2 regions of the Pseudomonas sp. UM16 genome follow, and region 2 is predicted to be linked to the other one. Evidence: riboswitches for the same ligand, from Rfam matches in the RefSeq annotation. Region 2 holds a riboswitch; the other holds the start of a gene.
What was found. A riboswitch is a leader RNA that binds a small molecule or an ion and turns the genes downstream of it on or off. The one in region 2 is predicted to bind cobalamin.
Positions count from the first base shown of each region.

Region 1: it holds a riboswitch for cobalamin, as region 2 does, so the genes downstream of both, cobO (cob(I)yrinic acid a,c-diamide adenosyltransferase) here and ACQRAX_RS18660 (CbtB domain-containing protein) in region 2, are expected to answer to the same signal.

Region 1 is NZ_JBNPJT010000021.1:9,038-24,818, reverse strand. It holds gene ACQRAX_RS21840 (O-methyltransferase) at 1-607, shown strand, start outside; gene ACQRAX_RS21835 (PQQ-dependent sugar dehydrogenase) at 631-1,947, opposite strand; gene ACQRAX_RS21830 (hypothetical protein) at 2,017-2,595, opposite strand; cobalamin riboswitch at 2,744-2,969, shown strand; gene cobO (cob(I)yrinic acid a,c-diamide adenosyltransferase) at 3,135-3,746, shown strand; gene ACQRAX_RS21820 (cobyrinate a,c-diamide synthase) at 3,743-5,038, shown strand; gene bluB (5,6-dimethylbenzimidazole synthase) at 5,035-5,682, shown strand; gene cbiB (adenosylcobinamide-phosphate synthase CbiB) at 5,682-6,590, shown strand; gene cobD (threonine-phosphate decarboxylase CobD) at 6,583-7,575, shown strand; gene ACQRAX_RS21800 (cobyric acid synthase) at 7,572-9,026, shown strand; gene cobU (bifunctional adenosylcobinamide kinase/adenosylcobinamide-phosphate guanylyltransferase) at 9,028-9,549, shown strand; gene cobT (nicotinate-nucleotide--dimethylbenzimidazole phosphoribosyltransferase) at 9,546-10,601, shown strand; gene cobC (alpha-ribazole phosphatase family protein) at 10,598-11,167, shown strand; gene ACQRAX_RS21780 (adenosylcobinamide-GDP ribazoletransferase) at 11,169-11,897, shown strand; gene ACQRAX_RS21775 (glycoside hydrolase family 5 protein) at 12,005-13,159, shown strand; gene ACQRAX_RS21770 (MarR family winged helix-turn-helix transcriptional regulator) at 13,212-13,616, shown strand; gene ACQRAX_RS21765 (MFS transporter) at 13,681-14,883, shown strand; gene ACQRAX_RS21760 (hypothetical protein) at 14,880-15,002, shown strand; gene ACQRAX_RS21755 (glutathione peroxidase) at 15,046-15,597, shown strand; gene ACQRAX_RS21750 (OmpP1/FadL family transporter) at 15,658-15,781, opposite strand, start outside.
Region 2 is NZ_JBNPJT010000015.1:68,442-84,222, forward strand. It holds gene ACQRAX_RS18615 (C39 family peptidase) at 1-521, shown strand, start outside; gene ACQRAX_RS18620 (hypothetical protein) at 555-1,307, shown strand; gene ACQRAX_RS18625 (hypothetical protein) at 1,354-2,634, shown strand; gene ACQRAX_RS18630 (sigma-54 dependent transcriptional regulator) at 2,692-4,014, opposite strand; gene ACQRAX_RS18635 (hypothetical protein) at 4,328-4,594, shown strand; gene ACQRAX_RS18640 (vWA domain-containing protein) at 4,726-5,340, opposite strand; gene ACQRAX_RS18645 (ATP-binding protein) at 5,388-6,392, opposite strand; gene cobN (cobaltochelatase subunit CobN) at 6,394-10,155, opposite strand; gene cobW (cobalamin biosynthesis protein CobW) at 10,159-11,229, opposite strand; cobalamin riboswitch at 11,325-11,520, opposite strand; cobalamin riboswitch at 11,583-11,799, shown strand; gene ACQRAX_RS18660 (CbtB domain-containing protein) at 11,898-12,083, shown strand; gene ACQRAX_RS18665 (CbtA family protein) at 12,094-12,786, shown strand; gene ACQRAX_RS18670 (cobalamin biosynthesis protein) at 12,792-13,193, shown strand; gene cobM (precorrin-4 C(11)-methyltransferase) at 13,221-13,976, shown strand; gene ACQRAX_RS18680 (DUF1272 domain-containing protein) at 13,979-14,227, shown strand; gene ACQRAX_RS18685 (CsgG/HfaB family protein) at 14,300-15,142, opposite strand; gene ACQRAX_RS18690 (curli assembly protein CsgF) at 15,169-15,588, opposite strand; gene csgE (curli production assembly/transport protein CsgE) at 15,585-15,781, opposite strand, start outside.

The DNA.
Region 1 (15,781 bases), on a different contig from region 2:
CTACCTGCAGGCGGTGTCTGTTCGCGAGACGCCGTTGCTGGCGCGCTTGCGCACTGAAACTCAGGCCTTGGCGCAGGCACGCTGGCAAGTGGCGCCGGAGCAGGGCCAGTTGTTGGCGCTGCTGGTGCGCTTGATTGGCGCGCAGCGAGTGATCGAAGTCGGCACATTCACCGGTTACAGCGCGTTGTGCATGGCTCAGGCCATGGAGCAGGGGCAATTGTTGTGCTGCGACCTTGAAGGCAGCTACAACGCTATTGCCTGGCGCTACTGGCAGGAGGCGGGAGTGGTGCAACGCATCGACCTGCGCTTGGCTCCGGCTCTGCAAACGCTGGCGACATTGCCAGCAGCGCGTTATGACCTGATCTTTATCGACGCCGACAAGGCCAACTACCCGCGCTACCTGGAAGAGGCTCTGCGCCTGCTGCGCACGGGTGGGCTGGTGGTGTTCGATAACACCCTGTGGAGTGGCCGGGTGCTGCAGGAACAGCCCGACAGTGACGATACCCGAGCGATCCAGGCATTGAACCTAGGGCTCAAGGATGATCCTCGGGTGGACCTGTCGATGCTGCCGATAGGGGATGGCTTGACCCTGTGTCGTAAGCGCTGATACGCCACCTCGCGGCGATAGGTTTACTTGGCTTTACTGACCCGCCAGATTTTGTTGCCGACATCGTCCGTCACCAGCAAACCACCGCGCTGATCATTGATCACCCCGACCGGTCGCCCCATGGCCTGGCCTTCGTCATTGAGAAACCCGGTCAGCAAGTCGATCGGCTTGCCCGCCGGTTTACCCGCTGTACTGAACGGCACAAATATGACTTTGTAGCCGCTGTGTGGCTTGCGGTTCCAGGAACCGTGCTGGCCAATGAATGCACCCTGTTCGAATGGTGGCGGCAGTACCCCGGGCTCAGCAAAGGTCAAGCCCAGCGAGGCGGTATGCGGCCCCACCGCGTAGTCGGGGGCAATAGCCTTGGCGACCAACTGCGGATCCTGCGGGCTGACCCTTTGATCGATGTGCTGGCCATAATAGCTGAAGGGCCAACCGTAAAAACCGCCGTCCTGAACCGAAGTGATGTAGTCCGGTACTAGATCGCTGCCGATCTCGTCGCGCTCATTCACCGCCGTCCACAGTTGTCCGCTATGCGGTTCCCAGGCCATGCCGTTGGGGTTACGCAGGCCCGAGGCAAACAGGCGCTGCTGGCCACTGGCGGGGTCGACTTCCCAGATCGCGGCGCGGCCTTTTTCCTGGTCCATGCCGTTTTCGCCGACATTACTGTTAGAGCCGACGGTGACGTAAAGCTTCTTGCCGTTACGGCTGGCAATGACGTTCTTGGTCCAGTGATGATTCAACGGGCCGCCAGGCAACTCGGCGACCACCGCCGCAGGCGTGGTGATCGAGGTGGCCCCGGGTTCATAGCGAAAGCGCAGCAGGCGGTCGGTATCGGCTACGTAGAAGTCATCGCCGACCAGGGTCATGCCAAACGGTGAATTGAGGTTTTCGATAAAGGTTGTGCGGGTTTCGGCCACACCGTCGTGATCACTGTCGCGCAACAGGCTGATGCGATTAGGACTGGGGACCCCGGCACCAGCACGTTTCATCACCTTGCCCATGACCCAGCCACGAATGCCCTTGCCGTCTTCAGGCTTGGGCGGCGCATTGGTTTCGGCGACCAGCACGTCGCCATTGGGCAGCACATAGAGCCAGCGCGGATGGTCCAGACCTTCGGCGAACACGGCGACCTGCGTGCCAGGCGCCGTGACCGGCGTGCGGCCTTGTGGCCAGCCGACGGCGGGGGCGATGTTGACGGTCGGGATCAGGGTCTTGTTCGGTTCCGGCAGTTGCGGTGACGGGCCAAAGCCATCGCTCACTCCCAGGCGGGCACTTTCGCCGCAGCCACTCAGTCCCGCGCTTACCGCCAGCAACAGTGCAATCGGCGCCTTACCCATGTCGGTATCCCTCGCGAAGTTGGCCTCTATGCTAATAGAGGCAGCTGTGTGCGCGAGGTTCCCTGCGCTTCAGGCCTGTTTGAGCAGCAGGGCAACGCCCGGATGATACTGCCCAGCCTCGTCATGCAGCTTGCGGTAGGCATACGGGAAGTACCAGGCAATCGCGCAAGCGGTATGCTTTTGCAGGTCGTCGACCAGGTCCTGCAGCTCTTCGGGGCTGGCGTGCTGCCCAGCTTTCCAGGGGCTGGCGAATAACGCAGCGACCTTGAGCTGGCTGGGCGCGGCGACCTGGCGTGCGGCAAACACCGTTTCCTGCAGGGCGTTGTGCAGGTCGAGGCGAGCGATCCGCGGCCAGCGCTGGCTGGTTTGCAGGTAGGCGGCTTCTTCGCGGTTGGCGATGTACAGGTCGCAGCGGCCTTCACGTTCCCCTTCGTCGCGTTGCTTCTTGCTCTGGTGATGCTGCAGGGTCACCAGTTCTGCTTGCCAGGCAGCAGCCGAAAGCACGCTGAGGTTGGCTTGGGCGCCATGCCAATAAGCGGCTTCGTTGTCACCCAGGGTCTGGTTGAGGCGGTCGATACAGTCGAACCAGCGCTCCAGGGCCGGGCGCAGAAACTCCAGGCGCGGGTTGTTGATGATCAGTCCTTGCATGCCGTTCTCTCCGTTGTCGTTGTATTCGAGTACAGCCATTTGTGGCTATTTGATATCACTGCTATCAGGCTGGCACAAGATGACAAAAGCGCCATTGATCCAGGCCAGTGCAGCGCCTTTCATTGACGCTCCGGGTGCAACCCTCTAACCTTCGCGACTTGTTTCAGGTGCTCTGTGGGCTGTGGCCTGGCAGGGTGAAACAGGGAAGCCGGTGGGCACGCAAAAGGCGTGCGAGTCCGGCGCTGCCCCCGCAACGGTAGGTGAGTCAAGGCCGCGCATGGCCACTGGGTGATCAACCCCGGGAAGGCGCGCGACCCTGGGTATTCATGGCCCCGCTCACAAGCCCGGAGACCGGCCTGTAACAGCCAACGGCATCACGGAGGGTGATGCGCGGTTCTTTCGGCTTGTGCCGCGGTCCTGCGTGTTTCTCCGTCTGCCTTATCCATTGATCTGTAGCCATCTCTTTACCTCGAAACCTGTGCAGCCCGTGCTGCCAGGTGCGTAGCGAGATTGGCTGACAGGGGTTTGCGGAGACTGCGATGACTGAATCCACCGAGCGTGACGAACGCCACCTGGCCCGTATGCAGCGCAAGAAGGCGATTATCGACGAGCGTATTGCCAACGCCCCGAGCGAATGCGGCTTGCTGCTGGTGCTCAGCGGCAACGGCAAGGGCAAGAGCAGCTCAGCCTTCGGCATGTTGGCCCGGGCCATGGGCCATGGCATGCAGTGCGGCGTGGTGCAGTTCATCAAAGGCCGCAACAGTACCGGTGAAGAGCTGTTCTTCCGACGCTTTCCCGAGCAGGTGCGCTATCACGTGATGGGCGAGGGCTTCACCTGGGAGACCCAGGACCGCCAGCGCGACATCGCCGCCGCTGAAGCAGCCTGGGCGGTGTCACGCCAGTTGCTGCAGGACCCCGCCATTACCTTCGTGGTCCTCGACGAACTGAACATCGCCCTCAAGCACGGCTACCTCGACCTGGACCAAGTGCTCAGCGATCTGCAGGCGCGTCCGCCGATGCAGCATGTGATTGTCACCGGCCGCGGTGCCAAGGATGAAATGATCGAACTGGCCGACACCGTCACCGAGATGGGCATGATCAAACACGCGTTCCAGGCCGGCATCCGCGCCCAGAAGGGCGTGGAACTATGAGTGATACGCGCCACTGTCCGGCGGTACTGATTGCCGCCCCGGCCTCGGGCCAGGGCAAGACCACGGTGACTGCTGCCCTGGCGCGGCTGCACCGTAACCTCGGGCGCAAGGTGCGGGTGTTCAAGTGCGGCCCGGATTTTCTTGACCCGATGATCCTCGAACGGGCCAGTGGTGCACCGGTGTACCAACTCGACCTGTGGATGGTGGGTGAGCAGGAAAGTCGCCGTTTGCTGTGGGAGGCGGCAGCTGACGCCGACCTGATCCTGATTGAAGGGGTCATGGGCCTGTTCGACGGCACACCGTCGAGTGCCGATCTGGCTCGGCATTTCAATGTGCCGGTGCTGGCGGTAATCGACGGCACCGCCATGGCCCAGACCTTCGGCGCCCTGGCCTTGGGCCTGGCACGCTATCAGCCAGACCTGCCGTTCGCCGGGGTATTGGCGAACCGTGTTGGCACCCTGCGCCACGCGCAACTGCTTGAAGGCAGTCTGACTGAAGGCCTGCGTTGGTACGGCGGGCTGTCGCGAGAAACCGGTATTGAACTGCCAAGTCGACACCTGGGCCTGGTTCAGGCCAGTGAACTCAATGACCTGGAGGTTCGTCTGGACGCTGCAGCGGCGGCCCTGGGTGCCAGTTGCGAGTCGTCGTTGCCACCGCCCGTGGCGTTCGCCGCGCCGTGCGCCGAGGTTATCGAGCCCTTACTCAGTGGGGTAACCATTGCGGTGGCGCGGGATGAAGCCTTCGCCTTCACCTATGGCGCCAACCTCGATTTGTTGCGGGCGATGGGCGCGGAACTTAAATTCTTCTCACCGTTGCATGACCGTACCCTGCCGTCGGCGGACAGCCTTTACCTGCCGGGCGGCTATCCGGAACTGCACCACCAGGCGCTGGCCGCCAACACCTCGATGCTCAGTGCCATTCGCGCTCATCAGCAGGCCGGCAAGCCGCTGCTGGCTGAATGTGGCGGCATGCTGTACCTGCTCGAAGCCTTGACCGATGTTGCCGGCGAGCGCGCCGAATTGCTGGGCCTGCTCGAAGGCGAGGCGGTCATGCAAAAGCGTTTGGCAGCCTTGGCCTTGCAAGCTGTGGAACTGCCTGAGGGCACCTTGCGTGGCCACACCTACCATCATTCACTGACCACCACGGCGCTTGAGCCGATTGCCCGGGGCCAGAGTCCCAACGGTGGCCGTGGTGCTGAAGCGGTCTATCGCTGTGGGCGCCTGACCGCGTCCTACGTGCATTTTTATTTTGCCTCCAACCCCCACGCGACTGCGGCGCTGTTGGCCCCATGAGCGACCAGGCTTTCACCGACGCCGAGCGCGCGGCGGTTTACCGGGTCATCGCCGAACGCCGCGACATGCGTCACTTCGTCAAGGGTGAGGTAGCGCCTGAACTGCTGGCGCGCCTGCTGGAGGCGGCGCATCAGGCCCCCAGCGTCGGCCTGATGCAGCCGTGGCGCTTTATCCGCATCAGCGATGGCGATCTGCGTCAGCGCATCCAGGGGCTGGTGGAGGCCGAGCGGGTGCGTACCGCCGAGGCGCTCGATGAGCGCTCTGATGAGTTCATGAAGCTCAAGGTTGAAGGCATCAGCGACTGTGCCGAAGTGCTGGTGGCAGCCTTGATGGATGATCGCGACAAACACATATTCGGTCGTCGCACCTTACCGGAGATGGACCTCGCCTCGTTGTCCTGCGCTATCCAGAACCTCTGGCTGGCAGCACGTGCTGAAGGCCTGGGCATGGGTTGGGTGTCGCTGTTCGAACCGCAGGCGCTGGCCGAACTGCTGGGCATGCCGGCCGGTGCCAAACCGGTGGCGATTCTCTGCCTGGGCCCGGTTCAGGCGTTCTATCCGGCACCGATGCTGGTCCTTGAAGGCTGGACCACGGCGCGACCTTTGCGCGACATGTTGTTCGAAAACCAGTGGGGAGAGTGTTGATGAGTGTGGCGTTGCTGACCGTTGCCGGGGTGGCGTTGGATGCGCTGTGGGGCGAACCCCAGCGCCGCCATCCATTGGTTGCCTTCGGCCGATTTGCCGGACGCCTGGAGCAGCGCTTCAACGCCGCCGGTCGTGGTTGGCGCAGCCATGGCGTAACCGCCTGGTTCCTGGCGGTGATTCCCCTGACCTTGTTGGCCACCTTGTTGTCCTGGCTGCCCTACATCGGTTGGTTGCTGGAAGTGCTGTTCTTGTATTGCGCTTTGGGCCTGCGCAGCCTGGGCGAGCACGTGCGTCCGGTGGCTGAGGCCCTGCGCCGCGCCGACCTGGAACAAGCACGTCGCCGTGTGGGGTATCTGGTCAGTCGTGAAACCCGCGAACTGGACGAAACGGCTGTGGCACGCGCCGCCACCGAGTCGGTATTGGAAAACGGTAGCGATGCGGTGTTTGCCGCGTTGTTCTGGTTTGTCGTCGCCGGTGCGCCGGGCGTGGTGCTCTATCGCTTGAGCAATACCCTGGATGCCATGTGGGGCTACCGCAATGAGCGCTTCGAACGATTTGGTTGGGCGGCGGCGCGCATTGACGACCTGCTCAACTATATTCCTGCCCGTCTGGTGGCGTTGACCTACGCACTGCTCGGCAAGACCCGCCTGGCGCTCAGTTGCTGGCGCCGCCAGGCCCCGCTGTGGGACAGCCCTAACGCGGGGCCGGTGATGGCAGCCGGGGCCGGGGCCTTGGGGGTGGAACTCGGTGGTCCGGCGGTGTATCACGGTGAACTGCACGAGCGCCCGCAATTGGGCGAAGGTCCGGCGGCGGACGCTGACGCAATCGAGCGTGGCTGGCGCCTGGTGTGCCAAGGCGTGTGGTTGTGGTTGCTACTGTTGTGCCTGGGGGCTGAATTCTATGCTTGAGCACGGTGGACGCCTGCAGCGCGCAGTGCGGCAATACGGTATCGCCCGTGAGCAGTGGCTTGACCTGTCCAGTGGCATTGCTCCCTGGTCTTTCGCCGTTCCTGCCATTGCGCTTTGCGCCTGGGCGCGCCTGCCGGAAACCGACGACGGCCTGGAGCAGGCCGCCGCCGCGTATTACCGGGTCAAACAGGTGTTGCCGGTAGCGGGCTCACAGGCTGCGATCCAGGCCTTGCCGCAGCTGCGCGCGCGCGGCACGGTCGGTGTGCTTTCGCCCTGTTATGCCGAGCACGCCGAGGCCTGGCGACGCGCAGGCCATCAAGTCCTCGAGCTGCACGGCGAGCAGGTGGACGAGTTGCTCGACAGCCTGGATGTGCTGGTGGTGGTCAACCCGAACAATCCTACCGGTTGCCTGATTCACCCTGAGCGATTGCTCGCCTGGAATGCCCGTCTGGCCCGGCGCGGGAGCTGGTTGCTGGTCGATGAAGCGTTTATCGACAACACACCGGCGCAAAGCATTGGCGGCCAGACAGAGCGCCCTGGGCTGATCGTGCTGCGCTCGTTTGGCAAGTTCTTCGGTCTGGCCGGTGTGCGCCTGGGGTTTGTTCTGGCTGAGGCAACGCTGTTGCAACGTCTGGCCGAGTTGCTGGGGCCCTGGACCGTCAGCGGCCCAACGCGGATTCTTGGCCAGGCCTGCCTGCTCGACAGTGCCGCGCATCAGCGGCAGATTGCCCGTTGTGCGGTGGCCAGCCAGCAGCTGTCAGCCTTGCTCAGCAACGCCGGCTTTGCCCCCACTGGCGGCTGCGATCTTTTTCAGTACCTGGTCACCGATCAGGCTGAGCAGCTGCACGAATTCATGGCCAGACGCGGCATTCTGCTGCGCCTGTTCAGCCAGCCGGCCAGCCTGCGCTTTGGTCTGCCAGCCACTGAAGCCGACTTTCAGCGCTTGGCGCACGCCTTCAATGACTACCGCAAGGATCTGGCATGAGTACCCTGATGGTGCAAGGCACCACCTCCGATGCAGGCAAGAGCACCCTGGTGACCGCGTTGTGCCGCTGGTTGCTGCGCCAGGGCGTGGCGGTGGTGCCGTTCAAGCCGCAAAACATGGCACTCAACAGTGCGGTGACTGCTGACGGTGGCGAAATCGGCCGCGCTCAGGCCGTTCAGGCCCAGGCCGCAGGACTTGCGCCGCACACCGACATGAATCCGGTGTTGCTCAAGCCCAACAGCGACACCGGTGCCCAGGTGATCGTCCACGGCCGCGCCGTCACCAGCATGAACGCGGTGGCTTATCACGACTACAAAGTCATCGCCATGCAAGCGGTACTCGACTCGCATCAGCGCTTGAGCGCGCAATACCCGGTGGTGATGGTCGAGGGCGCGGGCTCCCCGGCGGAAATCAACCTGCGCGTCGGTGACATCGCCAACATGGGCTTCGCCGAGGCGGTGGACTGCCCGGTGATCCTGATCGCCGATATCAATCGCGGTGGGGTTTTCGCTCACTTGGTCGGCACCCTGGAATTACTCTCGGCCACCGAACAGGCGCGGGTCAAAGGCTTTGTCATCAACCGTTTTCGCGGTGATATTGCCTTGCTTCAACCGGGCCTGGACTGGCTCGAAGCGCGCACCGGCAAACCCGTGTTGGGCGTGCTGCCGTATGTGATGGACCTGCACCTGGAAGCCGAGGACGGTATCGACCAGCGCCAGAGCGACAAGGCCGCACGTGCCCTCAAAGTGATCGTGCCGGTACTGCCGCGCATCAGTAACCACACCGATTTCGACCCGCTGCGCCTGCACCCGCAAGTGGACTTGCAGTTCATCGGCCCAGGCGATGCGATTCCCCCGGCGGACCTGATCATCTTGCCAGGCTCCAAGAGCGTGCGTGGCGATCTGGCGCAATTGCGTGCTCGGGGGTGGGACCAGGCCATCAGTCGTCATCTGCGCTACGGCGGCAAGCTGCTGGGTATTTGTGGCGGCTTGCAGATGCTCGGGCAGCGGGTCGACGATCCGCTGGGGCTGGAAGGGCCGGCCGGCAGCAGTGATGGCCTGGGCCTGCTCGACTTTGTCACCGAGCTGGAAGCGCAGAAGCAGCTGCGCAATGTCAGCGGTACGCTGCAACTGGAGCACGCGCCGATCAGCGGCTATGAAATTCATGCCGGGGTGACCCAGGGCGCGGCCCTGGAGCACCCTGCAGTGCACTTGGCTGACGGTCGCCACGACGGCGCTATCAGTGCCGATAGGCAGATTCTCGCCACCTACCTGCACGGCCTGTTCGAAAGCCCGCAGTCGTGTACGGCGCTGTTGCGCTGGGCTGGCTTACACGACGTCGAACACGTCGATTACCAGGCCCTGCGCGAGCGCGACATCGAGCGCCTGGCCGACCTGGTCGAACAGCACCTGGATACCACCTGCCTACGGCATTTGTGCGGACTTAACTGACATGCTCAACCTGATCCTCGGTGGTGCCCGTTCCGGCAAGAGCCGCCTGGCCGAACAACTGGCTGAGCGCAGTGGCCTGGCGGTCACTTACATCGCTACCAGCGAACCACTGGATGGCGAAATGAATGCTCGCGTGCAACTGCATCGCGAGCGCCGACCGCCCAGTTGGGCGCTGATCGAAGAGCCGCTGGCCCTGGCCCAGGTCCTGCGCGCCAACGCCAGTGCCGAACGCTGCCTGTTGGTGGACTGCCTGACCTTGTGGCTGACCAACCTGCTGATGCTGGATAACCCCGAGCGCTTGCTGGCCGAGCGCACGGCATTGCTCGACTGCCTGGCGCAGCTGCCCGGCGAGATCATTCTGGTCAGCAATGAGACTGGCCTGGGCGTGGTACCGCTGGGCGAGCTGACCCGGCGCTATGTCGATGAAGCTGGCTGGTTGCACCAGGCCATTGCCGAGCGCTGCCAGCGGGTGGTGCTAACGGTTGCCGGCTTACCCCTTACCTTGAAAGGAACTGCACCATGAGTCAGACCTGGTGGCTTGATGCCTGCCGTGCCCTCGATCAGCAGGCCATTGCTCAGGCCGTGGCGCGACAACAGCAATTGACCAAGCCGGCCGGCTCCCTCGGGCGCCTGGAACTCATCGCAGTCCAACTGGCGGGCCTACAGGGGCAGCTCAAGCCTTGCCTGGATCAGGTCAGCATCGCGATTTTTGCCGGTGACCATGGCGTGGTCGCCGAAGGCATCTCGGCCTATCCGCAGGCGGTGACTGCGCAGATGCTGCATAATTTTGTCGGCGGTGGCGCGGCGATCAGCGTCCTTGCGCGCCAGCTTCAGGCCCACCTGGAAGTGGTGGATCTGGGCACCATCGACCCGGAACTCGATCTGCCAGGCGTGCGCCACCTGCGAATCGGCGCTGGCACGGCGAATTTCGTTGTGGCCCCGGCAATGACCCGCGAGCAAGGCTTGCAGGCGCTGCAGGGCGGCCGCGAGAGCGCCTTGCGTGCCGCGGCTAGCGCCAGCCAGTTGTTTATCGGTGGTGAAATGGGCATCGGCAACACTACCGCGGCCAGCGCGTTGGCGTGCGCTTTGCTCGGTTGCCCAGCCATCGAGCTCAGCGGTCCCGGAACCGGCCTGGATGCTGCTGGTGTGCGGCATAAAGCTGAGGTGATCGAGCGTGCGTTAGTGCTGCATGGTGACCTATCGAATGATCCGTTGCGGGCGCTGTTCTGCTTCGGCGGTTTTGAAATCGCCGCCTTGGTCGGTGCCTATCTGGGCTGTGCCCAAGCAGGCGTCGCGGTGCTGGTCGACGGTTTTATCTGCACCGTGGCCGCGTTGCTGGCGGTGCGAATCAATCCGGGGTGCCGTGACTGGCTGCTGTTTGGCCATCGCGGCGCTGAACCGGGGCATCGGCGGCTGTTGGCCGAGCTCGACGCTGAACCTGTGCTGGAACTTGGCTTGCGCCTGGGTGAGGGCAGTGGCGCGGCGCTGGCGGTGCCGCTGTTGCGTCTAGCCTGCGACCTGCACGGGCAGATGGCGACCTTCGCTGAAGCCGCCGTGGCGGACCGTCCGGCATGATCATCGACCTGCTGCGCCATGGTGAAACCGAGCAGGGTGGCGGCCTGCGCGGCAGCCTGGATGATGCCTTGACCGCCAAGGGCTGGGCGCAGATGCACGCTGCGGTGGCTAACCCGCAGCCTTGGGCTGTCTTGGTCAGTTCACCTTTGCAGCGCTGTGCGCGCTTTGCCCAGTCGCTCAGCGAGCAAATGGGGTTGCCCGTGCAATTGGAGCCTGCACTGCAGGAGCTGCACTTTGGTGAATGGGAAGGGCGTAGCGCCGCTGATCTGATGCTCACCCATGAACAGCAACTGGGGCAGTTCTGGTCCGACCCCTACGGGTTCACGCCGCCTGGCGGTGAGGCGGTGATCGATTTTTCTGAGCGTGTGTTGGCCGCCATTAACCGGTTGCACTACGAGCACGCGGGTAAGCATCTGCTATTGGTCACCCATGGTGGCGTGATGCGCCTATTGCTGGCGCGCGCCAGGGGCTTGCCGCGGGAGCAGTTGCTGCAGGTCGAGGTCGGTCATGGTGCCTTGTGTCGGCTTGAAGTGCTGGCGGACGGTAGTCTGCGGGAAGAGCGCTGAAATGTTGCCGTTCTGGATAGCCTTGCAGTTCCTGAGCAGTTTGCCAGTGCGCCTGCCGGGGATGCCGAGCCCTGAGCAAATGGGCCGCTCACTGCTGTATTACCCGGTGGTGGGAGGGCTGTTCGGCGTATTGCTCTGGGGGCTGAGCACCTTGCTCGACGGCAGCCCATTGCTGTTGCATGCAGCGTTGCTGCTGAGCGTCTGGGTAATGCTCAGTGGCGCCCTGCACCTTGATGGCCTGGCCGACAGTGCCGATGCCTGGTTGGGTGGCTTCGGTGACCGAGCGCGTACCCTGGAGATCATGAAAGACCCACGCAGCGGGCCGATTGCCGTAGTGACGCTGATGCTGGTGCTGCTGCTCAAGTTCTGCTCCTTGCTGGTGCTGGTGGAGCGAGGGCAGGGCGCGTTGCTGATCGTCGCCCCCCTGCTGGGGCGCGCAGCCTTGCTCGGGCTGTTTCTGACCACGCCGTATGTGCGCGCGGGCGGGCTGGGGCAGGCGCTGGCCGATCACCTGCCGCGCCGTAGTGGGCAGTGGGTGTTGTTTGTAAGTTGCGCCCTATGTCTTTGCCTGACTGGCCTGGAAGGTCTGTATGTTTTGGCCGTCGCTGGTGTGGCCTTTTTCTGCTTTCGTCGAATGATGATTCGGCGATTGGCCGGCACGACCGGTGATACTGCCGGCGCGCTCCTGGAATTGCTGGAGTTGGCGGTTTTACTCAGTCTGGTGTTGTGATCACTGGGTAGTCCGGGGGCGGCTTTTCCCTGGCAGTGGCGAGCGTATGCTTGCCATCTTTGTCAGGGAGGTGGCGTATGAGGGGATGGTTGCGTAGTGGGCTGCTGATGTTGTGTTGCGCGTTCGGCAGCGCGAAAGCCGCAGATCTGATCGACTTCTGGGAGGTGCCACGCCACGGTGGCAACAGTTTCAACCGGCTAGCGCCTGATCAGGCGTACTTCCAGGCACTCAAGAATTACGGTGCCAGTTGGGTGCGCCTGTCTTACGACAAGTGGCAGCCTGCCGGGCGCGACTTCCTGCTGGGCGATGCCGATGGCTACAAGGGGTTGATCGCCGAGGATCTGGCGCAACTGCGCACAGTGCTCGATGCGGCCCATGGCGCCGGGCTCAAGGTGGTCATTGCGCCGCTGTCATTGCCGGGCATGCGCTGGATGCAGAACAACCATGACCGATTTGACGACCGCCTGTGGCAAGACAAGGCCTGGTGGTTGCAGTCGGCTGCCTTCTGGCGTGATCTGGCCGCAGCGCTCAAGGACCATCCGGCCATTGCCGGCTACAACCTGATCAACGAACCAGCGCCGGAAAAGATGGGCGGCCTTGCCGAGCATGCAGCGGCGGCCGACATGCAGACCTGGTATCAGCAGCAACAGGGCGGCGCGCGCGATTTGCCGGCGTTCTATACGCAAGTGATCGCCGCCATCCGCGAAGTGGACCCGCTGACCCCGGTGATGGTCGACGCCGGCTGGTATGCCGCCGCCGATGCCTTTGCCTACTGGCCTGCTGCGCTGTCTGACGCACGCGTGCTGTACAGCTTTCATATGTACGAGCCTTACCACGCTACCAGTGCGCCAAACATGAACCGGGCAAAACCTTATGCCTATCCAGGTCCCGTGAAGTTTGCCGGACAGCAACAGGTGTGGGGCCGTGAACGGGTCAGGACGTATATGCAAAGCCCCCTGCAGTGGGCACAAACCCATAAAGTGCCTGTCAGCCGCCTGGTAGCGGGAGAGTTTGGCTGCATGCGGCGCTTACCGGGATGTCGACAATACCTGGAGGACGTACTGACAACCCTTGATCAGGTGAACCTGCACTGGGCCTTTTACAGCTTTCGCGAGGACAGCTGGGACGGCATGGACTATGAGCTGGGCAGCGCCAAGGTGCCCTGGGCTTATTGGCAGGCAATCGAGCAAGGACGCCCTGACCCGCTGAAGCGCCAGGTCACTGCTGAGTTTGAGCCGATTAGCAAGCGACTGCAGCCCTAGTCGGATAAGGAAATTCTTGCATCAAGTTTTATGCGGGTATATACACGTATTTATGTTGACCAGTGAATGCATCTGTACCCATCTGCGTCGTGCTGCCCGCGGGGTCAGTCGACACTATGACGAGGCCCTTGAAGGCTTCGGGATCAATGTCGCACAGTTTTCCCTGCTGCGGCATTTGCGTCGTCTCGATCAACCGAGTATCTCGACCCTGGCTGAGGCCATGGGCCTGGATCGCAGTACCCTGGGGCGTAACCTGCGAGTGCTGGAAGCCGAAGGGCTAGTGGCGCTGGCTGAAGGCCGGGATCTACGTAACCGCCTGGTGTTGTTGACCAATCAGGGCCATGAGCGTTTACGCGCGGCGGAGCCGGCCTGGGAAAAAGCTCAGGCCAATTTGATTGATACCTTGGGCGAAGGGCAGCGTGATGAACTGGTGCGTCTGCTTGGGCTGCTTGCCTGAACCCTTTTCGACTTAAAGTGGGTATATACCCGTATAATTTTGCGGCGCTGTGGAGAAAACAATAATGACATCGGTATGGCGAACCAGTGGTTGGATTCTCCTCGGGGCTGCGTTGATCCTGGCGCTGTCACTGGGCGTGCGGCATGGCTTCGGCTTGTTTCTGGCGCCGATGAGTGCCGACTTTGGCTGGGGGCGGGAGGTGTTCGCCTTCGCCATTGCCTTGCAGAACCTGATCTGGGGCCTGGCGCAACCCTTTGCCGGGGCTTTGGCTGATCGCCTTGGTGCAGCAAAAGTGGTGATGGTCGGCGGTGTTCTGTATGCCGTTGGGCTAGTGCTGATGGGCATGTCCGATTCGGCAGTGACCCTGTCGCTGAGCGCCGGTCTGTTGATTGGCATTGGCCTCTCCGGCACTTCATTCTCGGTGATCCTTGGCGTGGTAGGGCGTGCCGTACCACCAGAGAAGCGCAGCATGGCCATGGGTATTGCCAGTGCCGCCGGGTCGTTCGGTCAGTTCGCCATGCTGCCGGGCACCCTTGGCCTGATCGGCTGGCTGGGCTGGTCAGCGGCCTTGCTGGTGCTGGGCTTGCTGGTGGCCTTCATCGTGCCGCTGGTGGGGTTGTTGAAGGATCGACCGCTGCCCAGCCATGGTGCCGAACAAAGCCTTGGCCAGGCCTTGCGTGAAGCCTGCACGCATTCTGGTTTCTGGCTGTTGGCCTTGGGCTTTTTCGTCTGTGGCTTTCAGGTGGTGTTCATCGGTGTGCACTTGCCGGCCTACCTGGTCGACCAACACCTGCCAGCCACCATCGGCACTACAGTGCTGGCCCTGGTCGGGTTGTTCAACATTGTCGGCACCTACACCGCCGGTTGGCTGGGTGGACGGATGTCCAAGCCGCGTTTGCTGACGGCGCTGTATCTGTTGCGCGCGGTAGTGATCGTGCTGTTTCTCTGGGCGCCGGTCACTCAGTTCAGTGCTTACCTGTTCGGCATCGCCATGGGCCTGTTGTGGCTGTCGACCGTGCCGTTGACCAATGGCACGGTGGCGACCCTGTTTGGCGTGCGTAACCTGTCGATGCTCGGCGGTATCGTGTTCCTGTTCCACCAGTTGGGCGCCTTCCTGGGAGGCTGGCTGGGTGGGGTAGTGTACGACCAGACCGGCAATTACGACCTGGTCTGGCAGATTTCGATCCTCCTCAGCCTGTTGGCGGCTGCGCTTAACTGGCCGGTGCGTGAGCGCCCTGTGGCACGCCTGCAGGCGCAAGCGGCATGAACCGCTTTGCCCTGCGTGGGCTTCTGGCCCTTTGCGCATTGTTGCTGCTGGCGCTGGTCTGGTGGGGGTGGCATGAAGGTGGGCTGGCGCTGATGCAGTTGGGCATGGGCGTGTGCTAGGCGTATTCTGAACGTCATAGACCTGTTCAAGGGAGAGACGATGATGCGCGCACGTTGGATGTTGGTTCCACTGTTCACTCTGATGGCCGCTGCATCGGTACAGGCCGCGGACTGTCCGGCATTGCTCAAGGGCAGCCTGCCGGAGTTGCGTGGCAAAGAGCAGATTGACCTGTGTGAGAAGTTTGCCGGCAAGCCGCTGGTGGTGGTCAATACTGCCAGCTATTGTGGTTTTGCCCCGCAATTTGAAGGCCTGGAAGGGGTCTACAAGACCTATCACAGTCAAGGGCTGGAGATGCTCGGTGTGCCGTCCAACGACTTCAAGCAAGAGGACGCCGACGCCGAGAAGACCGCTAAGGTCTGCTATGCCAACTATGGCGTCACCTTCACCATGACCAAAGCCCAACCTGTGCGTGGCAATGATGCGATTCCCTTGTTCAAGAACCTCGCCAAGCAAAGCAGTGCGCCGAAGTGGAATTTCTATAAGTACGTGGTTGATCGGCAGGGCAACGTGGTCGCCAATTTCTCCAGCCTGACCAAACCGGACGACCCCGAATTCAAGGCCGCGATTGAGAAGGCCATCGCTTCGCAGCCGTGAGCGTCTAGCGCCTAAAAAAAACCGCCGAAATCGGCGGTTTTTTGTGTTGGCAGCGTTGAATCAGAAGCGGTAGGTGAGCGATGCACCGAGACCGTGAGCACTGTTTTCATACTTGCCGCTGTAGGAGCCTTTGAAGTGGGCCGGGTCGCTCAGAGAGGTGGTCTGATTAACCTTGACGTCTTCT
Region 2 (15,781 bases):
TCAGCTGCGGCGCAGCAGCGCTGGCGACCATTCTGCGCCAAGCCTATTGGCTGGACGTGGATGAAGAGCAGATCATCGAAGGCATGCTCGCCCACGCCGATCAGGACCTTGTGCGGGTCCAAGGCTTTTCGATGCTCGACATGAAGCGTTACGTAGAAAGCCTTGGCATGCGTGCCCGTGGCTACCGGGTTGCCGCCGAGACCTTGCACAACATCCGTATTCCGGTGGTGGTACTGATGGACATCCGTGGCTACAAGCATTTTGTGGTCATGCAAAAAGTCGACAACGGCTGGGTGTATATCGGTGATCCGGTCCTCGGCCACAAACGCTACAAAATCGATGACTTTATCAACGGTTGGAACGGCATCATCTTCGCCATCATCGGCAAGGGCTACGACAAAACCAACGCCTTGCTCGACCCGCCCCAACCACTGACCGCCAAGAACCGCATCAACAATTTCACCCCGGTGCAAGACGCGGATTTGATGGATTTCGGATTCATCCAAAGCGACTTCTTCTAATGACAAGGGAGCACGACGCTCCGGGAGCATCCCATGAAGACTCCAATCTGGCTCGCCGTGGTTTGTCTGGCCGCCAGTCTGCCGACTCAGGCACAGACATTCACCCCCATCGAACTGAAAGACCAGGAACTGGCGAACCTGCGCGGTCGCTACATCATGCCAGGGCGGGTGATCAGTTTTGGCATTGTCATGAGCAGCACTTGGCAAAATGCCAAGGGTGAAGTGATCGGCGCCACGTCCACCATGCAAATTCAACAATCGACCATCAAGCCACAGTTTTATGTGTCGATGATCGACGAAAAAGGCAATATCCCGGGGCGTTCGCAAGGCGCCGGCACCGGCACCGGTACCGTTACCGGCGGCAGAGGCCTGAACAGCACCGAAGGTGTCACCCAAGTCGTGCGTGCGGCTGGCGACAACAACACCGCCTACAACAACGTTGATATCAATGTCAGCAAAGCCAACCAAGCGCCAGTGACGCAACAGCAAGGCAAGCCGCTGGCCGCTGGCACAACCATGCTTGGCGCAAACGGCGCCGGCTCGCTGAGCGTCTCCTCCAGCGGTAAGGGTGTGCAACTGAACATCATCGCCAACAACAACCAGGGCAGTACCGTTCAGCGTCTGGCCCAAGGTGGGCTGATGCAGAACACGACGCTGCTTGGCGGTGGCAACCAGGTCAGAAACTTCACCTCCCTCAACGTCGTGCTGCGTGAAAACGTGCCGACCGCAGGCTCGCTGAACGGCAACCTGGACCAGCTCAAAGGTCTTCGCACTCTCGGATTCTGATCTACGCTCAGTCTCATCAAATGCAGTTAGAAGGGACGGCTAACCCATGCACCGATTGGTAATGTTCAGAGCTATCGTTGTTTTGAGTAGCCTGGCCCCGTCGACATTGCTATACGCAGCAACGGACCCCCAGGTCGAAGCACTAAAACAAGAACTCATGGAGTTGAAACAGCGTTACGAAGCCCAGCAGAACGCGCTGATGGTGCTTGAACAGCGCGTTCGCCAGGTCGAAGAAGCACCAACGACACCGGCCCCCAAACGTTTAACCAAGTCGCCCGCCGAAACGGTCAAGGGTGGCCAGTCTGTAGCCGCCGGTGCACCGGGCACCACGGGCAGCTCATACGGGCAATCGCTCAAAGAGGATTCGGAACCGGCGCAAAGCGTCTCCAACCTGTATGACGAGGCCAGCGGCTTCTTCGGTGGCGGCAAGTTCAGCGTCGAAACCGGCCTGACCTACACGCACTACGACACCCGCGCCTTGGTCCTCAACGGGTTCCTGGCGCTGGACTCGATCTTCCTCGGCAACATCAACCTCGACCGCATCAAGGCCGATAACTGGACTTTGGACCTGACCGCCCGCTACAACCTGGCGCAACGTTGGCAGTTCGATATCAACGTTCCGGTGGTCTACCGTGAATCGACCTATTCTTCTGGTGGCGCAGGGGGTGCCGGGCCTGTTTCATCCGACGCAACGGTCACCCGCGATCCGACCATCGGCGATGTTAACGTCGGGGTCGCCTACAAGTTCCTCGATGAGTCAGAGAACCTGCCCGACGCAGTGTTCACGCTGCGCGTCAAGGCACCAACCGGTGATGATCCTTACGGCATCAAACTGGTCAACGACCCCACCAACGACAACCTGTCAGTACCTGAATCTCTGCCCACCGGCAACGGTATCTGGGCGATCACCCCGGGTATCTCGCTGGTCAAAACCTATGACCCGGCCGTGCTCTTCGGCAGCTTGTCCTATACCTACAACATGGAAGATTCGTTCAGCGATATCAGCCCCACGATCAACACCAAAGTCCCGGGTGACGTGAAACTTGGCGACTCCTGGCAGATCGGTGCCGGTATCGCCTTTGCCTTGAACGAGAAGATGAGCATGTCATTTTCGTTCTCCGACCAGTTTGCCACCAAGAGCAAGATCAAGCCCGATGGTGGCGACTGGCAGGATGTTCCCAGCAGCGACTACAACGCAGCCAACTTCAACATCGGCATGACCCTGGCTGCAACCGACAACCTGACCATCGTGCCAAACCTGTCCATTGGCCTGACCGACGACTCGCCAGACTTTTCCTTCAGCCTGAAATTCCCCTACTACTTCTGACCCTGACGCCCCTGAAAAAGCCCGCTTCAGCGGGCTTTTTCAGGACGGGACCAGCGCTCAGCGAATCTGATGTTTATGCAGCAACCGGTAAAAGGTAGGCCGGGAAACCCCGAGTACCTTGGCGGCAATACTCAAGTTGTCGCTGTGCCGGTTGAGCACATCGCACAACGCCTGGCGCTCGGCCCGGTGTTTGTAATCTTCCAGCGTTCCCATAGTCGAAACGAACGCATGCTGACTGAGCAATCCCAGGTCCTGCGCCTCAATCTGTCGACCTTCGGCCAGCACCAGACCACGCCTGACCCGGTTGGCCAGTTCGCGGACATTGCCCGGCCAGTCGTGCTTGCCCATTGCCACCAGGGCGTCTTCGCTAAAACTGCGCGGGCGTCTACCGGTTTCCAGGCTGTAGAAATGGGCAAAGTGATTAGCCAGCAGCGACAGGTCACCATGCCGATCACGCAACGGCGCGGTGATCACCTGCAGGACATTGAGCCGGTAATACAGGTCTTCGCGAAAGCGACCGTGGGCAATGGCGTTTTCCAGGTCAACGTGAGTTGCCGCCAGTACCCGCACGTCGACAGCTATCGGCTGGCTACCGCCAACCCGCTCAATGTGTTTTTCTTGCAGAAAACGCAGCAGGTTGGCCTGAAGCTCTAGGGGCAAGTCACCAATTTCATCAAGAAACAGCGTACCGCTGTTGGCCGCCTCGATGCGCCCGATCTTGCGTTGGTGAGCCCCGGTAAACGCGCCTTTCTCGTGGCCGAACAGTTCGGACTGAATCAGGTGCTCAGGGATTGCTCCGCAGTTGATCGGAACAAAGGGCTTGTCATGGCGCTGTGACTGGCGATGCAGGGTACGCGCTACCAGTTCCTTACCGGTGCCGCTCTCCCCTCGAATCAGTACCGGTGACTCAGTGGGTGCCAGTTTACTGAGCAATTTGCGCAGCTCGCGAATCGGCCGGCTGTCGCCAAGCAACTCGTGCTCGGCTTCATCCACATGCACAACCTTGCCGCGCAAGCGCGCCATGCCGAAGGCCCGGCCAATGGTGACCTGGACCCGCGAGATGTCGAACGGCAAGGTATGAAAGTCGAAAAACCATTCGCAGACAAAGTCGCCGACGTTCTGCATACGCAGCTCTTGAGGGCTGAGCACGGCAATCCATTCGGTATTGCTGCGACTGATCAGGTCTTTGACCGCATCCGGGTGTTGCATGTGCGAAGCCTGCAAACGCAGCAGGCCAACATCACAAGGATGCTCCAGCGCCGAGGCCAAGGTGCAGCTGTGGACATCCCAGCCGACATCGCGCAGACCTGGCAATAATCGGTGGCAATCATCGCAAGGATCGACGACGAGCAAGCGGCGGTTGGATGCAGGCTCAAGCATGACCTTTCCTTGGCGCCAATTGTTGGAATTTTAAATAGAAACAGCAAGTTGGCAGGCCCGTTTGTAACAGTAGCAACGATGTGTCAAACGCCCACTACCGTCTGTCCGCAAAGCGTCAAAATAATCGCGTGCCGGGGAATTTTTTTTAACTTTCAACGTCCACGCTGCACTCCCTAGAGCGTTTTTTGGCAAATACACAAAAAAACTTCAACAGGTGTGTGACTCAACCCTGTACTGCGTGCATCAGTACAAGTAACTCACCGCCAACGCGGTTGTTAATTATCTTGTTTGGGCCCACAGAGAGACCGAACCCATGAATGCCCCGCTCCGTGTCAACGAAGCACTGCTGATTGCCGATCACGCCTTCGAACCCTTCCAGTGTGTTGCTTGGGATTCGCCTAACGGTACGGGTGAACTGAGCCTGGCAGTGATCGACCGGACCAGCACCCGCATCGGCAGCAAGCAAGTGCCGAGCAGCACCTACTCCGATCCCATGCAACTGGCTAGCCTGATTGAAGAAATGCGTGCCGAGTTGAAAAAACAGGGTTGCGACCTGCAACCTTGGTCGATGCCAAAGTAAATAGGCCGCTATCTACTTTGTTTATGGCAGCGCATCTTTACGGTGCGCGCCAGACAACTTAATTGTCACAAAAGTTAAACTGCGACACTTCGCCACAGTATCGTTGACCTACTGTTTTGTACGCGCCTTACTTAGCCAACCAGGTTAAAACTTTCAAGCGAACGGTAGTCGGCCTGTAACTGCTGCGCTAATAATTGCGCGCGCCCCAGGCGCACCGGCGAACACTCGATATCGATCAGCAGACTTGGGCAGGGCAACGGTTGCAACGGCGCCCAGCTTTTGAGGCGACCGTCGGTCAGCAACAGACAGCGCTGCTGTTCGTCAGGATGCTGACGTTGCCGTGCCCGCAGCCACTCACGCGCCTGCTCCAGTGCCGCTAGCAACGGCGTTCCTCCCCCTGCACCAAGGTTGTCGAGCCAAGGCTGCAAGGCTGCCGAAGCTTTCAGGCCGTGACGCTGCCAGCGCGGCGCATTGCCGCTGGCGGTGAGCAACGTTAGACGTGCACGCTGGCGATAAGCCTGGTCGAACAAACCTGCCAGCAGTCCCTTGGCCTGGCTCAAGGCCTGATAGCGCCGGGTCGATGCCGACGCGTCGACAATTACCAACCACAGCTCATCAGCGCTGGCCGTGCGCTGCTGCCAACACAGATCCCGACGCTGGCGAGGACGGCCGTTGAGCAGCGTTGCCGGCCACGCCACCGAGCCTTGGCTGGCCTGGCGGCTACCACCGCGTTGACCGTGCTTGATCGCCCCAGGGCGGGGCTTGGCATCCGCCACCTGAAGGCGACGGATGCTCAGGGCTTTTTTGCCCAGTTCGGCACCTCGCGCCGGGCGCCGGTCGCGGTGGCCTGTGGTGGCATTTCGCCCCAGGCACCCTGCCCTTGCTGGTGGCTCTGGCCAAGGCCAGCCTGTGGCTCGGTTTCTGGACGGGGGGTAGATTGCGGCGGCAACTCGCGGCGACGATGGCGCAAGGCAAACTCGGCCACGGTTTCGATGTCCTGCGACTCAATTTGTGGCGCGCCGCGCCAGGCCGCATGAGCGCGGGCGGCGCGCAGCCAGACCAGATCGGCGCGTAAACCATCGACCCCGGCAGCAAAGCAGCGCTCAGTGATCTGCGCCAGCGCCTGATCGTCCAGGGCAATGTGCGTGAGCCGATCACGGGCAGCCTGGCAACGATCACGCAGTTGCGCCTGTACGGGGGCCCACTGAGTACAAAATGCCTCGGGGTCGGCATCAAAATCCAGGCGCCGCCGAATGATCTGGCCACGTGCTTCAGGCGCTGGCTGCCCGTCTAATGCGACGTTCAGGCCAAAGCGATCAAGCAACTGCGGACGCAGTTCACCCTCTTCCGGGTTCATGGTGCCAATTAACACAAAGCGCGCGCTGTGACGGTGGGAAATGCCGTCACGCTCGACCCTGTTGGTGCCGCTGGCCGCGACGTCCAGGAGCAGATCGACCAAGTGATCCGCCAGCAGGTTGACCTCATCGACATACAGCACACCGCCATCAGCCTTGGCCAGCACACCGGGAGAAAACTGTGCCTTGCCCTGGCCCAAGGCTGCCTCCAGGTCGAGAGTGCCGACCAGGCGCTCTTCGCTGGCCCCCAGTGGCAGGGTTACGAACGGCCCTTCGTCGAGTAGATCAGCCAGGCCTCGGGCCAGGGTGCTCTTGGCCATACCGCGCGGGCCTTCAATCAGCACACCGCCGATCTTCGGGTCGATGGCGGTCAGGCACAGGGCCAGTTTCAAGCGATCGGCGCCGACCACGGCAGACAGGGGAAAATGTGCAGGTTCAGTCATTTCAGCTCTCTTCTTCACCGTCCAGCAGTTGCTCTTCGAGGGCTTTGCGGTAGTCCCCCGGTTGCTCCCACAGGCCGCGTTGCTGGGCTTCGAGCAAGCGCTCGGTGATATCGTGCAAGGCTTGCGGGTTGTGCTGGCGGATAAACTCGCGCGTCGCGCCGTCGAGCACGTAGGCTTCGGCCAGCGCCTGGTAATGGTGGTCGTCGATCAAGTGCGTGGTAGCGTCGAAAGCGAACAGATTGTCGACGGTCGCCGCCAACTCAAAGGCACCTTTATAGCCATGACGCTTTACCCCATCGATCCACTTTGGATTGAGCGCACGGGCGCGGATCACCCGATTGAGCTCTTCTTTCAAGGTACGGATGCGCGGACGGTCCGGCTGACTGTGGTCACCGTGATAACTGGCAACCGTGTTGCCGCTGAGGGTTTCCACCGCCGCCAGCATGCCGCCCTGGAACTGGTAATAGTCGTTGGAGTCGAGCACGTCATGCTCGTGGTTATCCTGGTTTTGAAGTACCGCCTGGACCTGCCCCAAGCGTCGGGCAAAATCGGCGCGTGCCGGTGTGCCGTCATCGCCAGCGCCGTAGGCGTAGCCACCATGGTTAAGGTAGACCTCTGCCAGGTCCTTGCGCTCATTCCACAGATGTCCGTCGATGGCGTTTTGCACCCCGGCACCATAGGCCCCTGGCTTGGCACCGAAAATCCGCCAGCCGGCCTGGCGCGCCGCCTGCTCGTTGCTCAGCCCTTGACACTCAAGCGCCTCACGTTCGCTGCGCACCTTGGCGGCGAGCGGATTCAGGTCGTCGGGCTCATCCAGCGCCGCCACTGCCTGCACTGCCGCATCGAACAGCTTGATCAAGTTGCCGAAGGCATCGCGGAAGAACCCCGACACCCGCAGTGTGACATCCACCCGTGGTCGATCCAGCAGGCTCAGCGGCAGGATCTCAAAGTCATCAACCCGCTGACTGCCGCTGGCCCACACCGGCCGCACGCCCAGCAGGGCCATGGCCTGGGCAATGTCATCGCCGCCAGTGCGCATGGTCGCCGTGCCCCATACCGACAGGCCAAGCTGACGCAGGTGGTCTCCGTGTTCCTGCAAGTGGCGTTCAAGGATCAGGTTGGCCGAGGCAAATCCAATGCGCCAGGCTGTGGTAGTCGGCAGATTACGAACATCGACGGTATAAAAATTGCGCCCGGTCGGCAGCACATCCAGACGGCCACGGCTGGGAGCGCCGCTGGGGCCGGCGGGGACGAAGCGCCCTTGCAAGGCTGCCAGCAGCCCCTGCAGTTCGGCCGGGCCACAGGCATCCAATTGCGGCGCGACGGTGTGTTGCAAGGCAGCGAGTACCGCACGCACATCTGCCCATAGCGGTTCATCCGGCACCACGTCGGCACCCGCCAAGCTCTGCTCGATGCACTGCGCCGCGAGCTTTTCCAGGCGTTCTCGGGTGTCACCGGCAGTGCGCCACAAGGCCTGATCCAATGCCTGCAACAGCGCCGGGCGCGGCCCCAGCCAAGGCTGACCAAGGTCGCAATCCAGCGGATCGAAGTCCAAGGCCAGCGCTTTGGCCAGCGCGCGCAGCAAACTGGCATTGGCCCCGCGCCCATCACCACGTTCAACGCGCAACAGCGCTAACAAGGTGTCGATGCGCAGCCGGCCACACGGTGACTCGCCAAACACATGCAAGCCGTCACGGATCTGCGATTCCTTGAGGTCGCACAAGTAGGTATCCAGGCGTGGCAGCCACACCATCGCGTCATCCAGTGCGCCTTCAAGCTGCAGCTCGCGGTCGATATGGTTGTCCCGCAGCAGCGCGAGGATATCCCGCTGCAACTCACCGGCGCGGCGCGGATCGAGCAGCTGCGCCTCGTAGTATTCGTCGGCCAGCGCTTCCAGGTGGCGCAGCGGGCCGTACGTTTCAGCGCGGGTCAATGGCGGCATCAGGTGATCAATGATCACCGCCTGGGTCCGCCGCTTGGCCTGAGCGCCCTCACCCGGGTCATTGACGATGAACGGGTAAATATTGGGCAAAGGGCCAATCAACGCATCCGGCCAGCAACTGCCAGACAGGCCGACGCCTTTACCCGGCAGCCACTCCAGATTGCCGTGTTTGCCGACATGAATCAGTGCGTCGGCGGCAAAGCCATGACGCAGCCAGAAGTAGAACGCCAGATAACCGTGAGGTGGCACCAGGTCGGGATCGTGATACACCGCGCTCTGGTCCACCTGATAGCCACGTGCCGGCTGAATACCGACAAAGGTCAGGCCAAAGCGCAAGCCGGCAACCATCATCCGCCCGTTTCGGCACATCGGATCTTGTTCCGGCTCACCCCAGCGCGCTCGTACAGCCTGTTGATTGGCTTGCGGTAACGCAGCAAACGCTGTCCGATAGTCATCCAAGGCCATGCTCTGCAGGCAGGGACGCTGATCCAGGCTGTCCAGGTCATTGCTGACACCACCGAGCAACGCCTGGATCAACGCGGTGCCGCTTTCGGGCAAGGCGCTCAACGGATAGCCCTGCTGTTGCAAAGCGCGCAGGATGTTCAAAGCGGCGGCTGGCGTGTCCAGGCCGACACCGTTGCCAATGCGCCCGTCACGGGTGGGATAGTTGGCCAGGATCAAGGCCACGCGTTTGTCTTGGTTGGGCAACGCGGCCAGCGCACACCAGCGTCGCGCCAACTCAGCGACAAAGTCCATGCGTTCGGCATGCGGGCGATAACAGACCACATCCGACTGACTGCGCTCGCTGCGCCAGGCCAGGTCCTTGAAGCTGATCGGCCGGGTAATGATGCGCCCATCCAGTTCCGGCAAGACGATGTGCATGGCCAGGTCTCGCGCGCCGAGCCCTTGCTCGCTCGCCTCCCAACCGGGTTGGTTGTCCTGGGCGCAGATCGCCTGCAGCACTGGAATGTCGCGGCGAAACGGACGCAGGTGCGGTTGTTCGGGGCTGGACTGCGCGAAGCCGGTGGTGTTGATGATCAGCGCCGCATCGACCTGATCTAGCCATTGCTCTACCTGATTCAGGCAACTGGCCTCTTTGAGACTGGCCACGGCGATCGGCAATGGATTGAGCCCTGCCAACTGCAAGCGCTCGCAGAAGGTGTCGATAAACGCGGTATTGGCCGCCTGCAGGTGCGAACGGTAGAACAGGATCGGCACCACCGGGTGTTCAACCTGCCAATTCGAGAACCAGTCAGCCAACTCGGCACTGGCTTTTTGCGGGTGGTACACCGTCGTACGCGGCAGTTGTTGCGGCTCGTGCCACGGATAATCGCGTTGCAACCACTGACTGGCCAGGCACTTGAACAGATTCAGGGCGTTAGCCTTGCCGCCCTGACGCAGAAAATGCCAAAGCCGCTCGGCCTGCGCTAGCGACACCGTACTCAGGCCAGTGAGTTCGGGATCGGGGCGATCATCGCCCGGCACCAGGATGACCTGCACGCCACGGGCCGCCAGCTCAAGCAACTGCTCGACACCGTAGCGCCAATAGCCAACGCCACCGTGCAACGACACCAGAATCACCTTGGCATGGCGCAGCACTTGGTCGACATAGAGGTCGACCGAGGCATGATTCTGTACCTGCATCGGGTTGGCCAGACGCAGACTGGGAAAGTCTTCGGGCAACTGCTGGGCGGTTTCGGCCAGCAATGCCAGGTGTGAGTCACCGCTGCAGAGAATGACCAGCTCGGCTGGGGTCTGGCCGAGGTCGGCAATACTGTCGTCCGGTACGAAGCCACCGGGCTGGGTCCGCAGCAGGTGCATGGATCAAGCGCCCAGGGCGGCGCGCAGGCTCGCTTCCAGGTGGGCAGCGTCCAGCTCCTGGCCGATCAGCACCAGGCGTGTGGTGCGCGCTTCATCACTGCGCCAGGCACGGTCAAAGTGTTTGTCGAAGCGGGTGCCCACGCCCTGGATCAGCAGGCGCATCGGTTTGCCAGGAATCGCGGCAAAGCCTTTGACCCGCAGAATGCCATGCTGCACCACCAGTTGGGTCAGGGCGTCGAGCAACAGGCTTTCGTCTGCTTGTGGCAGTTCGATGGAGATCGAATCGAAGGCATCGTGGTCATGATTGTCGTGATCATCTTCACCGTCATGGTGCGAATCGTGGTGCGTGCGCCGCGCATCGATATGCGCTTCCGACTCGGCGCCCAGGCCCAACAGCACCTGCAGGGGCAGACGGCCGCTGCTGGCTTCGATCACTTTCACTGCTGGCGGCAGCTCTTCCTGCACTTCGGCGCGAACCTTGGCCAGCTCAGCAGCGGCGATCAGGTCGGCCTTGTTGAGGATCACCAGATCGGCACTGGCCAGTTGGTCGGCGAACAGCTCGTGCAGTGGCGACTCGTGGTCCAGATTCGGATCGAGTTTTCGCTGTGCATCGACTTGCTCCGGGTAGGCGGCAAAGGTGCCAGCGGCCACCGCCGGGCTGTCGACCACAGTGATCACCGCATCAACGGTGCAGGCGTTGCGAATTTCTGGCCATTGGAAGGCTTGCACCAACGGTTTGGGCAGGGCCAGGCCACTGGTCTCGATAAGGATGTGGTCAAGATCGCCGCGCCGGGCAACCAGTTCACGCATGACCGGGAAGAACTCTTCCTGCACGGTGCAGCACAGACAGCCGTTGGCCAATTCGTAGACCCGGCCGCTGGCCTCTTCCTCGGTGCAGCCGATGCTGCACTGCTTGAGGATCTCGCCGTCGATGCCCAGCTCGCCGAATTCGTTGACGATCACCGCGATACGCCGACCCTGGGCGTTATCGAGCATATGCCGCAGCAGCGTGGTTTTGCCCGAACCGAGGAAGCCGGTAACGATGGTGACGGGGAGTTTGGCCAGTGTTTTCATGTCGATGCCCTTGGCAGGATGGCGGGCATGCGGGACGAGAGCCGCAGGCGTCATTGCCTGGGCGCGTTCGCCACCGGATCACCCCGCCCGGTTTATGTCGGAAACTGTTCGAGGCAGGTCTCCTGGCTTGCACTGCTGCGGCCCAAGGCCGCTGGAACGACGCCTTCCCGCAGGACGCAGTGGCTGTGTCGATCCTATCAATGCTTACAGTTGCGGGGGCAGCCGCGGCTTGAACCGCGTTCCCGTCTTAGCTTCGGCCAGCGCCGAAGAACCTCGAGAACGCAAGGCTACGCAGTGCCTGGTGAGCGGTCAACTGCTGTCACGATTGACGCCCGCCTTAACCCGTGATTTGCTAGCGCCATTCGTTTGGGTGCCCTTTACAGGGTGAAACTGGGAAACCGGTGCGTCATACGCCGCTAATAAAGGTGTATGGCAAGTCCGGTGCTGCCCCCGCAACGGTAAGTGAGAAAAGCGTCAGAACCACTGTGCCCGTAGTCCGGCATGGGAAGGTGGCGCCTTCGGTTGCTCGCCCTCACAAGCCCGGAGACCGGCCCAACACTGATCTGACAAACCCGCGGTGGGCGGGCGCTGTTGCAACCCCTGGGCGTGTTCCGTGCAGGGGTTTCTTGCGCTTGCCTGTTGCCGAACAACACCAAGAGGAAAGCGCCATGCCTATCAGTACCGCCAGTCACTCAGCCGTTACCCCTTCAAGCCTCAGCCAGCGCCTGCTGGTTGCCGTCGGTGCCTCGCTGCTGGGCCTATGCCTGGTGTACTTCGCTGGTTTTTCGCCTATCGAAGCGGTGCACAACGCCGCCCACGACACCCGTCACAGCGCCGCCTTCCCTTGCCACTGAGTAGCGTCCGATGATCAAGCGTATTGCGAGTACCGCAGGCTTTGCCGGACTGCTGGCCGCCCTGCTGCTGACCCTGCTGCAAAGCTTCTGGGTTGCGCCGCTGATTCTTCAGGCGGAAACCTATGAAAGTGCAGCGCCCGCGGTCGAAGCGCCACACGAGCATGCTGCTGGTACCACCGAGCATCATCACGACAGCGAAGCCTGGGCCCCGGAAGACGGTTGGCAACGGGTTCTCTCGACCACCGGCGGTAATCTGGTGGTGGCAGTCGGCTTTGCTCTGATCCTCGCCGCACTCTATACCCTGCGTGCACCGAAGACCGTCATCAGCGGTGCGCTGTGGGGCCTGGGCGGTTTTGCCGTGTTCTGCCTGGCGCCGACCTTGGGCCTGCCACCGGAGCTACCGGGTACTGCCGCTGCCGACCTGGCCCAGCGTCAGGCCTGGTGGGTGGGTACCGCCGCCGCCACAGCGGCCGGGCTGGGGCTGATTGCGTTTGCCCACAACTGGCTGTTCAAAGCGCTGGGCGTTGTGCTGTTGGTGGTGCCGCATGTGATTGGCGCACCGCAACCTGAAGTGCATGAAATGCTTGCGCCAGAGGCCCTGGACGCCGAGTTCAAGGTTGCTTCATTGCTGACCAACGCGGCATTCTGGCTGGCGCTGGGTCTGCTCAGCGCCTGGCTGTTCCGTCGCCCGAGCCAGGCCTGAAGTCCATGCCGTTGTTTGTCGGCCTCGGTTGCCGACGCGGTTGCCCAGGTCAAACCCTGGGCAACCTGTTGGAGCAAGCTCTCAAGGCCCACGACTTGCCGCTCACGGCAGTGGCGGGCCTTGCCAGTATCGATCTCAAGCGCGACGAGCCTGGGCTGCAACACTTGGCGCGGCAGCTCAACGTCCCGTTGCTGTTCTTCAGTGCTGCACAACTGGCCCCCTTTGAACCGCACTTGAGCCATCGTTCAGCCGTTGCCCACCAAAACAGCGGTTGCTACGGCGTCGCCGAAAGCGCCGCCCTGGCGTTGGCCGAACAGTTCACGGGGTCGGCCCACCTGAAAATTACTCGCACGCTGTGTGCCGAGGCTAGCCTGGCGTTGGCCACGGCGGCAGAATCTGGCAGATAATCAGCGCTTTCTTCGCAAGGACTTTGCATGACCGTCTATTTCATCGGCGCCGGCCCTGGCGATCCCGAGTTGATCACCGTCAAAGGTCAGCGCCTGATTCATCGCTGCCCGGTGATCATCTATGCCGGCTCCCTGGTGCCGACTGCGGTGCTTGAGGGCCATCGCGCCGAGACCGTCATCAACAGTGCCGAACTGCATCTGGCGCAGATCATCGAGGCGATCAAGCATGCTCACGACCAGGGCCAGGATGTGGCCCGAGTGCATAGCGGCGACCCGAGCCTGTACGGTGCCATCGGTGAGCAGATCCGTTACCTGCGCGAACTGGGCATTCCCTATGAGATCGTCCCCGGGGTAACCGCCGTGGCCGCCAGCGCCGCCCTGCTCGGCTGCGAACTGACCTTGCCGGACATTGCCCAGACCGTGATCCTCACCCGCTACGGTGACAAGTCACCGATGCCTGATGGCGAGAAATTGGCTGACCTTGCTCGCCATCGCAGCACCCTGGCGATTCACCTGGGGGTCAAACACCTGGAGAAAATCGTCGCAGAACTGCGCCCGAATTATGGCGGTGATTGCCCGATCGCTGTGGTCCATCGAGCAACATGGCCCGATCAGGATTGGGTGCTCGCGACCCTTGATGGTATTGTCGAGCAGGTCCAGGCCAAGGGTTTTCGGCGTACCGCACTGATTCTGGTCGGCCGGGTGTTGGCCAGTGACAGCTTTGCCGAGTCGGCGCTGTACCGCGCCAGCCATGCTCACCTTTATCGTCCCAACGAGATTTGACCATGCTCGAACTGCGCCCGAACTGTGAATGCTGTGGTTGTGACCTGCCCGGCGATAGCCCGGACGCGTTGATCTGCTCGTTTGAGTGCACCTTTTGCAAGGGCTGCAATGAGCGTCTACTCAAGGGCCAGTGCCCTAATTGCGGCGGTGAGCTGGTCAAGCGCCCGACGCGGGCGGCGGCCAAGCTTGCCAAGTACCCGGCGTCGACCCAACGGATCGTCAAGGAACAAGGCTGCTCGACGCCGCAATGAGTAGTAGATACCGTCTTGCCCGTCACCGGGCAAGACGGTATCTACAAGGTGCCAATCAAGTCAGTTGCTCCCTCATGGTGCTTGATACTGACTCAAGTACTTATCCAGAGTCGCATTGTCACCGCTACCATCCCCCGCCACTTGCCACAGGCGCCGTTCGATGCCTTGCGCCAACAGGTGCCCCACCGCTGACTCGATGGCCGACAGCACACACAACTGCGCCGGTTCGTTGGTGGTGTAGCCGACCTCGGCCTCCAGCAGTTTCTTGAACTCGATGAATTTGAATACCCCGGCACTGCGCCCAACCGAGTAAATGGTCTTGCTGGTCATAACGTTGGCCAGCACCTGACCACTGCGCACATCCACCGCCCGCAGGTTGACCGAGACCTGGTCGACCCGATACTCACGGGAGATATCGATGCCCAGGTAGCGTGCCCCTTCGCCGCCACTGCGCACGTTGGTGTCGTAGGCAATGATGCCGCCTTCGAGCATCAGGTTGGCCGCCTGCAGCGGTGGCAGTTCACCTTGAATGTTCACCGGCGTGTCCGGCTTTTTCTGCGATGCGCGGATGATCTTGCGTTCGGTCAGCAGGTTCTGCAGGCCCTCACGTTCAAGCACCACGAACCAGCCGCTGGCCTGCAAGGCATCCATCAGCATGCTGGCCGCCCCTTGGGTGACACTGGTGGAGAACGAACTGGCCGGGGTTGGTTTGTATTGCCCGGTCTGGTCGCGAAATCCGTACACCACCGCCATCAATCGGCCTTTGGGCCGCGGCATGTTGAGCAAGTCATAATAGGTCGAAGCACGCGGAGTCAGGGTCGGGCTTTCAGTGTCCTGCTCGGCGGACATCGGTTCGCGCAGGCTGCAGCCTTGCAAGGCGGCGAGGATCAGCAGTGTGGTCAGAAATCGTTTCATGATTGTCACTCCCCATTGCCCGGCCCTTAAGGGTTCAGGCCGTTCACCAGAACTTCTGAAATTTCACCGGTTGCCCGATCGGTGATCTGGATGGTCAGCGCCCCAGAGTCGTCGAGCACGTTGATGATGAATGCATCTGTCTGCAGGCTGCCGGTGGTGCCGTTATTGATGTTATTGAGCAGTTGTGAGAGCAGCCGCGATTCCAGCTGACTGGTAAAGCGCTCTAGCGCCGAGGTACTGGCGAACGCCGAGGCACGGTCTTTTACATCCGGATCATCATGGTCGTTCTGCGCCTGGGCGTTGTTGAGCAACCAGGTGCCGTTGAGCGGGTTGCCGCCAAAGGCCGGGTTGACCGGGGTGTACACCAGTTCGGTGGCACCGGCCGGGCTGCACAGGGCAGTCAGCAGGACCAGGGAGGCCAGGCGGCAGTTCTTGTTGTTGTTCATAGCTCATCCCTCTCAAGATCAGTGGTGTCCTGCAGCAGCATCTGCAGCTTGCGCTGGATGATCTGCGCCTTGACCAGGTCAGCCGCTTCATAGGCGGCGTCCTTCAGCTCTGTGGTGTTGGGTGGCAGGAAACGCCGGTAGACCACCCGTTGCTCATACTCGACCGTGACCAGGCTGCCCCAGCGCGGGTCGG